Regions from separate parts of the Pseudomonas sp. MDT2-39-1 genome, predicted to be linked through region 1. Evidence: predicted binding sites of a transcription regulator. Region 1 holds the regulator's gene; the other holds the start of a gene.
What was found. Region 1 encodes FliA, which starts transcription of late flagellar genes. Its sites were predicted from a motif close to CTAAAGTTTNNNNNNNNNNNGCCGNTAA; they were not measured.

Region 1 (3,417 bases):
AACCGCGAAAAATTGCATTGAGCAAGTCCGCATCATCCGGTCGGCTTTCAAGCTCGACCAGCTGTTCGGACAGTTGCTCTAGAATCTCGCCGGCCTCAACCAGGAAATCCTGAAGGATCTCTTCATCGGCGCCGAAGCTCATTAAGGGGGTGCTCCTGAGGTCTAAAAACCTAAAAAACCTAAAATGCTAAAACTCTAAAATCCTAGGCTGGATAACAAATCGTCCACATCGTCCTGACCGGACACAACGTCTTCTCTTTTATCGGCATGAATCTGCGGACCTTCACCCTGAGAGAGATGTTTTTGCGGATCTTTTTCAGCGAGCATCGCATCACGGTCATGTTCGATACCCGCAAAGCGGTCTACCTGACTGGCCATGAGCACGAGCTTGAGCAGGTTGCTTTCAACTTCGGTGACCAATTGGGTCACGCGCTTGATCACCTGACCGGTGAGGTCCTGGTAATCCTGGGCCAGCAGAATGTCGTTGAGGTTGCTCGACACCGTGCGATTGTCTTCGCTGCTGCGCGTCAGGAAACCGTCGACGCGCCGGGCCAGTTCGCGGAACTCTTCAGCCCCGACTTCGCGACGCATGAACCGCCCCCAATCCGCGCTCAACGCCTGGGCTTCTTCGCTCAGGCTGTTGACCAGCGGCGTGGAATTCTCCACCAGGTCCATGGTGCGGTTGGCAGCGGCCTCGGTCAGCTTGACCACATACCCCAGGCGCTCGGTGGCGTCCGTGATCTGCGACACTTCCTCGGCTTGCGGCATGTTCGGGTCAATCTGGAAATTGACGATCGCGCTATGCAGCTCGCGAGTGAGCTTGCCCACTTCCTGATACAGGCCGCGGTCACGGGTCTGATTGAGCTCATGGATAAGTTGCACAGCGTCGCCGAACCTGCCTTTTTCAAGGCTTTCGACCAGTTCGACCGCGTGTTTTTTCAGGGTCGATTCAAAATCGCCCAGTGAAGATTCTTTATGCTCCATAGCTCCCCCGTGGCGCAGTGGATCAACCGATGCGTTCGAAAATCTTCTCGATTTTTTCTTTCAACGCCTGGGCCGTGAATGGTTTGACCACATAGCCGTTAACACCGGCCTGGGCCGCTTCGATGATCTGCTCGCGCTTGGCTTCAGCGGTCACCATCAACACCGGTAGGTGCTTGAGCTTTTCATCGGCGCGCACGTGGCGCAGCAGATCGATACCGGTCATGCCAGGCATGTTCCAGTCCGTTACCAGAAAGTCGATGCTCCCGCTGTTGAGAACCGGAATGGCTGTAATGCCATCGTCGGCCTCGACCGTGTTGGTGAACCCAAGGTCACGCAACAGGTTTTTTATGATCCGCCGCATCGTTGAGAAGTCATCAACGATGAGGATTTTCATGTTCTTGTCCAATTCGACCTCCAAGCAGTCTTAAACGCGCCCAGCACCTGGACGCGCCATTTCAATCAATCCGGCAATGCACTCGATGTCTGTATGGAGCACAACAGATCGCGACCGGTGCAGTTCAACACCACACCGGCCTCGTTCGCAGTGTCCCCACACTGCCCTCAGCGCGCTCGCCACTCCCCCAAACGCCCCCGCAAACGGGCCGCGCACTGGCTGTGTAACTGGCTGACCCGAGACTCGCTGACCCCCAGGACCTCACCGATTTCCTTGAGGTTCAGCTCTTCGTCGTAGTACAGCGCCAACACCAGTCGCTCACGCTCCGGCAAATTGGCAATCGCGTCCGCCAGCGCTGCCTGGAAGCGTTCATCTTCCAGATCGCGTGACGGCTCCAGATGTGCACTCGCGCCATCCTCGTGCAGCCCTTCGTGTTCGCCGTCCTGCAACAGATCGTCGAAACTGAATAACCGGCTGCCCAGGGTGTCGTTCAAAATCCCGTAATAATCGTCGAGACTCAATTGGAGTTCGGCCGCAACCTCATGATCTTTAGCGTCACGACCGGTTTTAGCTTCAATCGAGCGAATGGCGTCGCTGACCATGCGGGTATTGCGGTGAACCGAACGTGGCGCCCAGTCCCCCTTGCGTACTTCATCGAGCATCGCGCCGCGGATTCGAATGCCCGCGTACGTCTCGAAACTCGCGCCTTTGCTGGCGTCATATTTGGTCGATACTTCAAGCAGGCCGATCATCCCGGCCTGGATCAGGTCTTCAACCTGAACACTGGCCGGCAGACGGGCCAGCAAGTGGTAAGCAATGCGTTTGACCAGTGGCGCGTAACGCTCGATCAGCTCGTACTGCGCGTCACGTGCCGACTTCTTGTAGAGGTTGTAACCGCTGGCTGTCATAACACCGGTCCTGCCGTTTGTTGCACGAGGCGCTCGACGAAAAACTCCAGGTGCCCACGCGGGTTGGCAGGCAACGGCCAGGTATCGACCTTCTGTGCAATGGCCTTGAACGCCAGGGAGCACTTGGAGCGCGGAAAGGCTTCATAGACGGCGCGCTGCTTCTGCACCGCTTTACGCACGCTTTCGTCATAAGGCACCGCGCCGACGTATTGTAAGGCGACGTCGAGGAAGCGGTCCGTGACCTTGGTCAACTTGGCGAACAGGTTGCGACCTTCCTGCGGGCTCTGGGCCATGTTGGCCAGGACGCGGAAGCGGTTCATGCCGTAATCGCGGTTCAGCAGTTTGATCAGCGCGTAGGCATCCGTGATCGAGGTCGGCTCGTCACACACCACCAGCAAGACTTCTTGCGCTGCGCGAACGAAACTGACTACCGAGTCACCAATACCCGCAGCGGTGTCGATCACCAAGACGTCGAGGTTGTCGCCGATATCGCTGAACGCCTGGATCAGGCCAGCGTGTTGAGCCGGGCTCAGATGAACCATGCTCTGCGTGCCGGACGCGGCCGGGACGATGCGAATACCGCCGGGGCCCTGCAACAGAACGTCGCGCAGCTCACAGCGGCCTTCGATCACGTCGGCCAGGGTACGTTTGGGTGTCAGCCCCAACAGGACGTCGACGTTCGCCAGCCCCAGATCAGCGTCCAGCAGCATGACGCGCCGGCCGAGCTCAGCTAGAGCCAGGGACAAGTTCACTGACACGTTAGTCTTCCCGACGCCACCTTTGCCGCCGGTCACCGCGATCACCTGTACGGGATGCATGCTGCCCATGTTATTTCTTTACCTTGTCTTGCATAGACGGAGGCCACATTACTGGCTGCGCGCTCATAAACTGAACAATGCATGGCAGACCATCGATGTAGGTACAAAAACTGTTCATTAGTACCTCAGCCAACCTGCTTGGTCGGGCTGTGGTAAATATCAGCGAACATGTCAGCCATGGCTTCTTCGCTGGGTTCTTCTTGCATTTGCACGCTTACGGCGCGACTGACCAACTGATGACGACGCGGCAGATGCAAATCATCCGGAATCCGCGGGCCATCGGTCAGGTAGGCCACCGGTAATTCATGACTGA
Region 2 (3,417 bases), 3.2 Mb from region 1:
AACCACCTCCGCCGCCTTGACCGTCCTGTTCGTCGTCGAAATGGTCTTCACTCACGCGTGTTCCTCCAGCAGGCGCCAGCGCAGTTTTTCACCGGCGCGCAGCGGGATTACGGTCAGCTCGCCAAATGGCAGGCTGGTTGGGGCGGTCCACTCATCGCGGACCAGGGTGATGCGATCGGTGTTTACCGGCAAGCCATAGAAGCGCGGGCCGTTGAGGCTGGCGAAGGCTTCGAGCTTGTCCAGCGCGTTGCGTTGTTCAAAGGCTTCGGCGTACATCTCGATCGCCGCATAAGCGGTGTAGCAACCGGCACAGCCGCAGGCCGCTTCTTTGGCGTGCTGGGCATGCGGCGCCGAGTCGGTGCCGAGGAAGAACTTGTCGCTGCCGCTGGTGGCGGCGTCGAGCAGGGCTTCCTGGTGGGTATTGCGCTTGAGGATTGGCAGGCAATAGAAGTGCGGCCGAATCCCGCCCACCAGCATGTGGTTGCGGTTGTACAGCAGGTGATGCGCGGTGATGGTCGCGCCAACGTTGGCCGAAGCCTCGTTGACGAACTGCACGGCGTCCGCGGTGGTGATGTGTTCGAACACCACTTTGAGCGTCGGGAAACGCTCGACCACACGGCGCAGGTGCTCATCGATGAAGATTTTTTCGCGATCGAAAACGTCGACATCGCCACGGGTGACTTCACCGTGAACCAGCAAGGGCATCCCGACTTCGGCCATGGCCTCAAGTGCAGGGAAAATCTTGTCGATGCTGGTGACACCAGAGTCCGAGTTGGTGGTCGCGCCGGCCGGGTACAGTTTGGCGGCGTGAATGAAACCGCTGGCCTTGGCCTCGCGAATTTCTTCGGGCTGGGTTCGGTCGGTCAGGTACAGCACCATCAACGGTTCGAAACGACTGCCGGCCGGGCGTGCAGCGAGAATCCGCTGGCGATAGCCGTCGGCTTCAGCGGCGTTACGCACCGGAGGTACCAGGTTGGGCATGATGATGGCGCGACCAAAGGTGCGCGCGACATCCGCAACGGTATTGGTCAACACAGCACCATCGCGAAGATGAATATGCCAGTCGTCGGGACGCAGCAGGGTCAGGCGGTCGGACATGAGGGGATTCCAGGCGGGTCAAACTGAGGGGAATGCTACCGGAAAAGACTCTCTCAGGCACTCGCTATCAAGTTTTGCAGGAACCTTCCGATATCCAACAGGTACGCCGCAAACATGTGTGTCGGTCTTTTTGTTGTAGGAGCCAGTGGAGCCTCCCGTGCGCCAGCGTTATTTAGCCTTGCTCAGTGTGTTTGCCAGCCTCCCTGCGATGGCGCTCACTTTCCAGACCCGTCTGGAGAGCATCGAGTGGACGGTCGAAGGTGACAAGTTCGAATGCCGCCTGACTCAACCGATTACCGATTTCGGTTCGGGCGAATTCGTGCGCCGTGCCGGCGAGCAGGCGACGTTTCGTCTGAAAGCCTACAACGCGATTATCGGCGGTGGGTCCGCGACCCTGCTGGCGGCCGCTGCGCCGTGGCAGCCGGGACGTGGCGACATCAACCTGGGTTCGGTGAGAATCGGCAGCGGCAACGTGTTGTTCAACAGTTCGCAAGTTCAGGCCGGGCGCCTGATCAGCGGGTTGATGGACGGCCGCAGTCCGGTCATTCGGCATTCCTCAGGCGATGGCCGCGTGTCTGAAGTGCGCCTGTTGCCGGTCAAGTTCAACAAGGCGTTCAACGACTATCAGGTGTGCGTTGCGAAACTGCTGCCGAAGAATTTCGAGCAGGTCAAACAGTCCGAGATCGGCTTCCCGGGCGAAGGCGTCGATCTCGATCCGCAAGCCAAGTCTCAGTTGCAGGTGATGCTGGAGTTCATGAAGGCTGATCCGACGGTCAATCACATCGAACTCGACGGACACTCCGACAACAGCGGCAATCGCCTGACCAACCGCGAGCTGTCACGCCGCCGGGCGTTGGCGGTGATGGACTATTTCAAGGCCAATGGCATCCAGGAATCGCAGATCACCATGCGTTTTCACGGTGAGCGTTACCCTGTGGCGCCGAACACCAGCGGCACCAACCGCGCGAAGAATCGCCGGGTCGCAGTGCGCCTTGAGCGGGTGGCACCGACCGAGAAAGTGGCGCCTCAAACCACGACGCCGGGAAGCGCCCCGGCGACTTCCTGAACCCGCTGAAATCGTCGCTCGCTCGACAGAGTCTGTCGCTTCGTCGTCATAAGCTGTCGCGCCTCTGTAAATTATTCCGTATGACCGGTAGACTTCACGGCTTTCCGTAGAACCCCGTGGAGTGATGGCATGGCGGACGTAAACAAGGTCGTTCTGGCGTATTCCGGCGGCTTGGACACTTCGGTGATCCTCAAGTGGCTGCAGGATACTTATAACTGTGAAGTGGTGACCTTTACCGCTGACCTGGGTCAGGGCGAAGAGGTCGAACCTGCACGCGCCAAGGCACAGGCCATGGGCGTGAAAGAGATCTACATCGACGATCTGCGCGAAGAATTCGTGCGCGATTTCGTTTTCCCGATGTTCCGCGCCAACACCGTTTACGAAGGCGAGTACCTGCTGGGTACTTCCATCGCTCGTCCGTTGATCGCCAAACGCCTGATCGAAATCGCCAACGAAACCGGCGCTGACGCCATTTCCCACGGCGCCACCGGCAAAGGTAACGACCAGGTTCGTTTCGAACTGGGCGCCTACGCCTTGAAGCCAGGGGTGAAAGTGATCGCTCCGTGGCGCGAATGGGACCTGCTCTCCCGTGAAAAGCTGATGGATTACGCTGAGAAGCACAACATCCCGATCGAGCGCCACGGCAAGAAAAAATCCCCGTACTCGATGGATGCCAACCTGCTGCACATCTCCTATGAAGGCGGCGTGCTGGAAGACACCTGGACCGAGCACGAAGAAGACATGTGGAAATGGACCGTCTCCCCGGAGAAGGCTCCAGACAAGGCGCAATACCTGGAACTGACCTACCGCAACGGCGACATCGTTGCACTGGACGGTGTCGAAATGACTCCGGCCACCGTGCTGGCGACCCTGAACCGTATCGGTGGCGAACACGGTATCGGCCGTCTCGACATCGTCGAGAACCGTTACGTGGGCATGAAGTCCCGTGGCTGCTACGAAACCCCTGGCGGCACCATCATGCTGCGCGCTCACCGTGCGATCGAATCGATCACCCTGGACCGCGAAGTGGCTCACCTCAAAGACGAGCTGATGCCTAAATACGCCAGCCTGATCTACACCGGTTACTGGTGGAGCCCTGAGCGTCTGATGCTGCAACAGATGATCGATGCTTCCCAGGCACACGTGAACGGCGTTGTGCGCCTGAAGCTGTACAAGGGCAATGTGATCGTCACCGGTCGCAAGTCCGACGAATCGTTGTTCGATGCCAATATCGCCACCTTCGAAGAAGACGG

Region 2: ACYZTM_RS08905 (flagellar protein MotY) is a predicted target of FliA. The motif match lies at 1,165-1,192, and genes of this name have one in related genera.

Annotation. Positions count from the first base shown of each region.
Region 1 covers NZ_CM142716.1:5,059,236-5,062,652, reverse strand. The annotation lists gene ACYZTM_RS23695 (chemotaxis protein CheA) at 1-142, opposite strand, end outside; gene ACYZTM_RS23690 (protein phosphatase CheZ) at 196-984, opposite strand; gene ACYZTM_RS23685 (chemotaxis response regulator CheY) at 1,007-1,378, opposite strand; gene fliA (RNA polymerase sigma factor FliA) at 1,546-2,286, opposite strand; gene fleN (flagellar synthesis regulator FleN) at 2,283-3,113, opposite strand; gene flhF (flagellar biosynthesis protein FlhF) at 3,230-3,417, opposite strand, start outside.
Region 2 covers NZ_CM142716.1:1,832,157-1,835,573, reverse strand. The annotation lists gene rnt (ribonuclease T) at 1-55, opposite strand, end outside; gene pyrC (dihydroorotase) at 52-1,098, opposite strand; gene ACYZTM_RS08905 (flagellar protein MotY) at 1,256-2,164, shown strand; gene ACYZTM_RS08900 (argininosuccinate synthase) at 2,294-3,417, shown strand, end outside.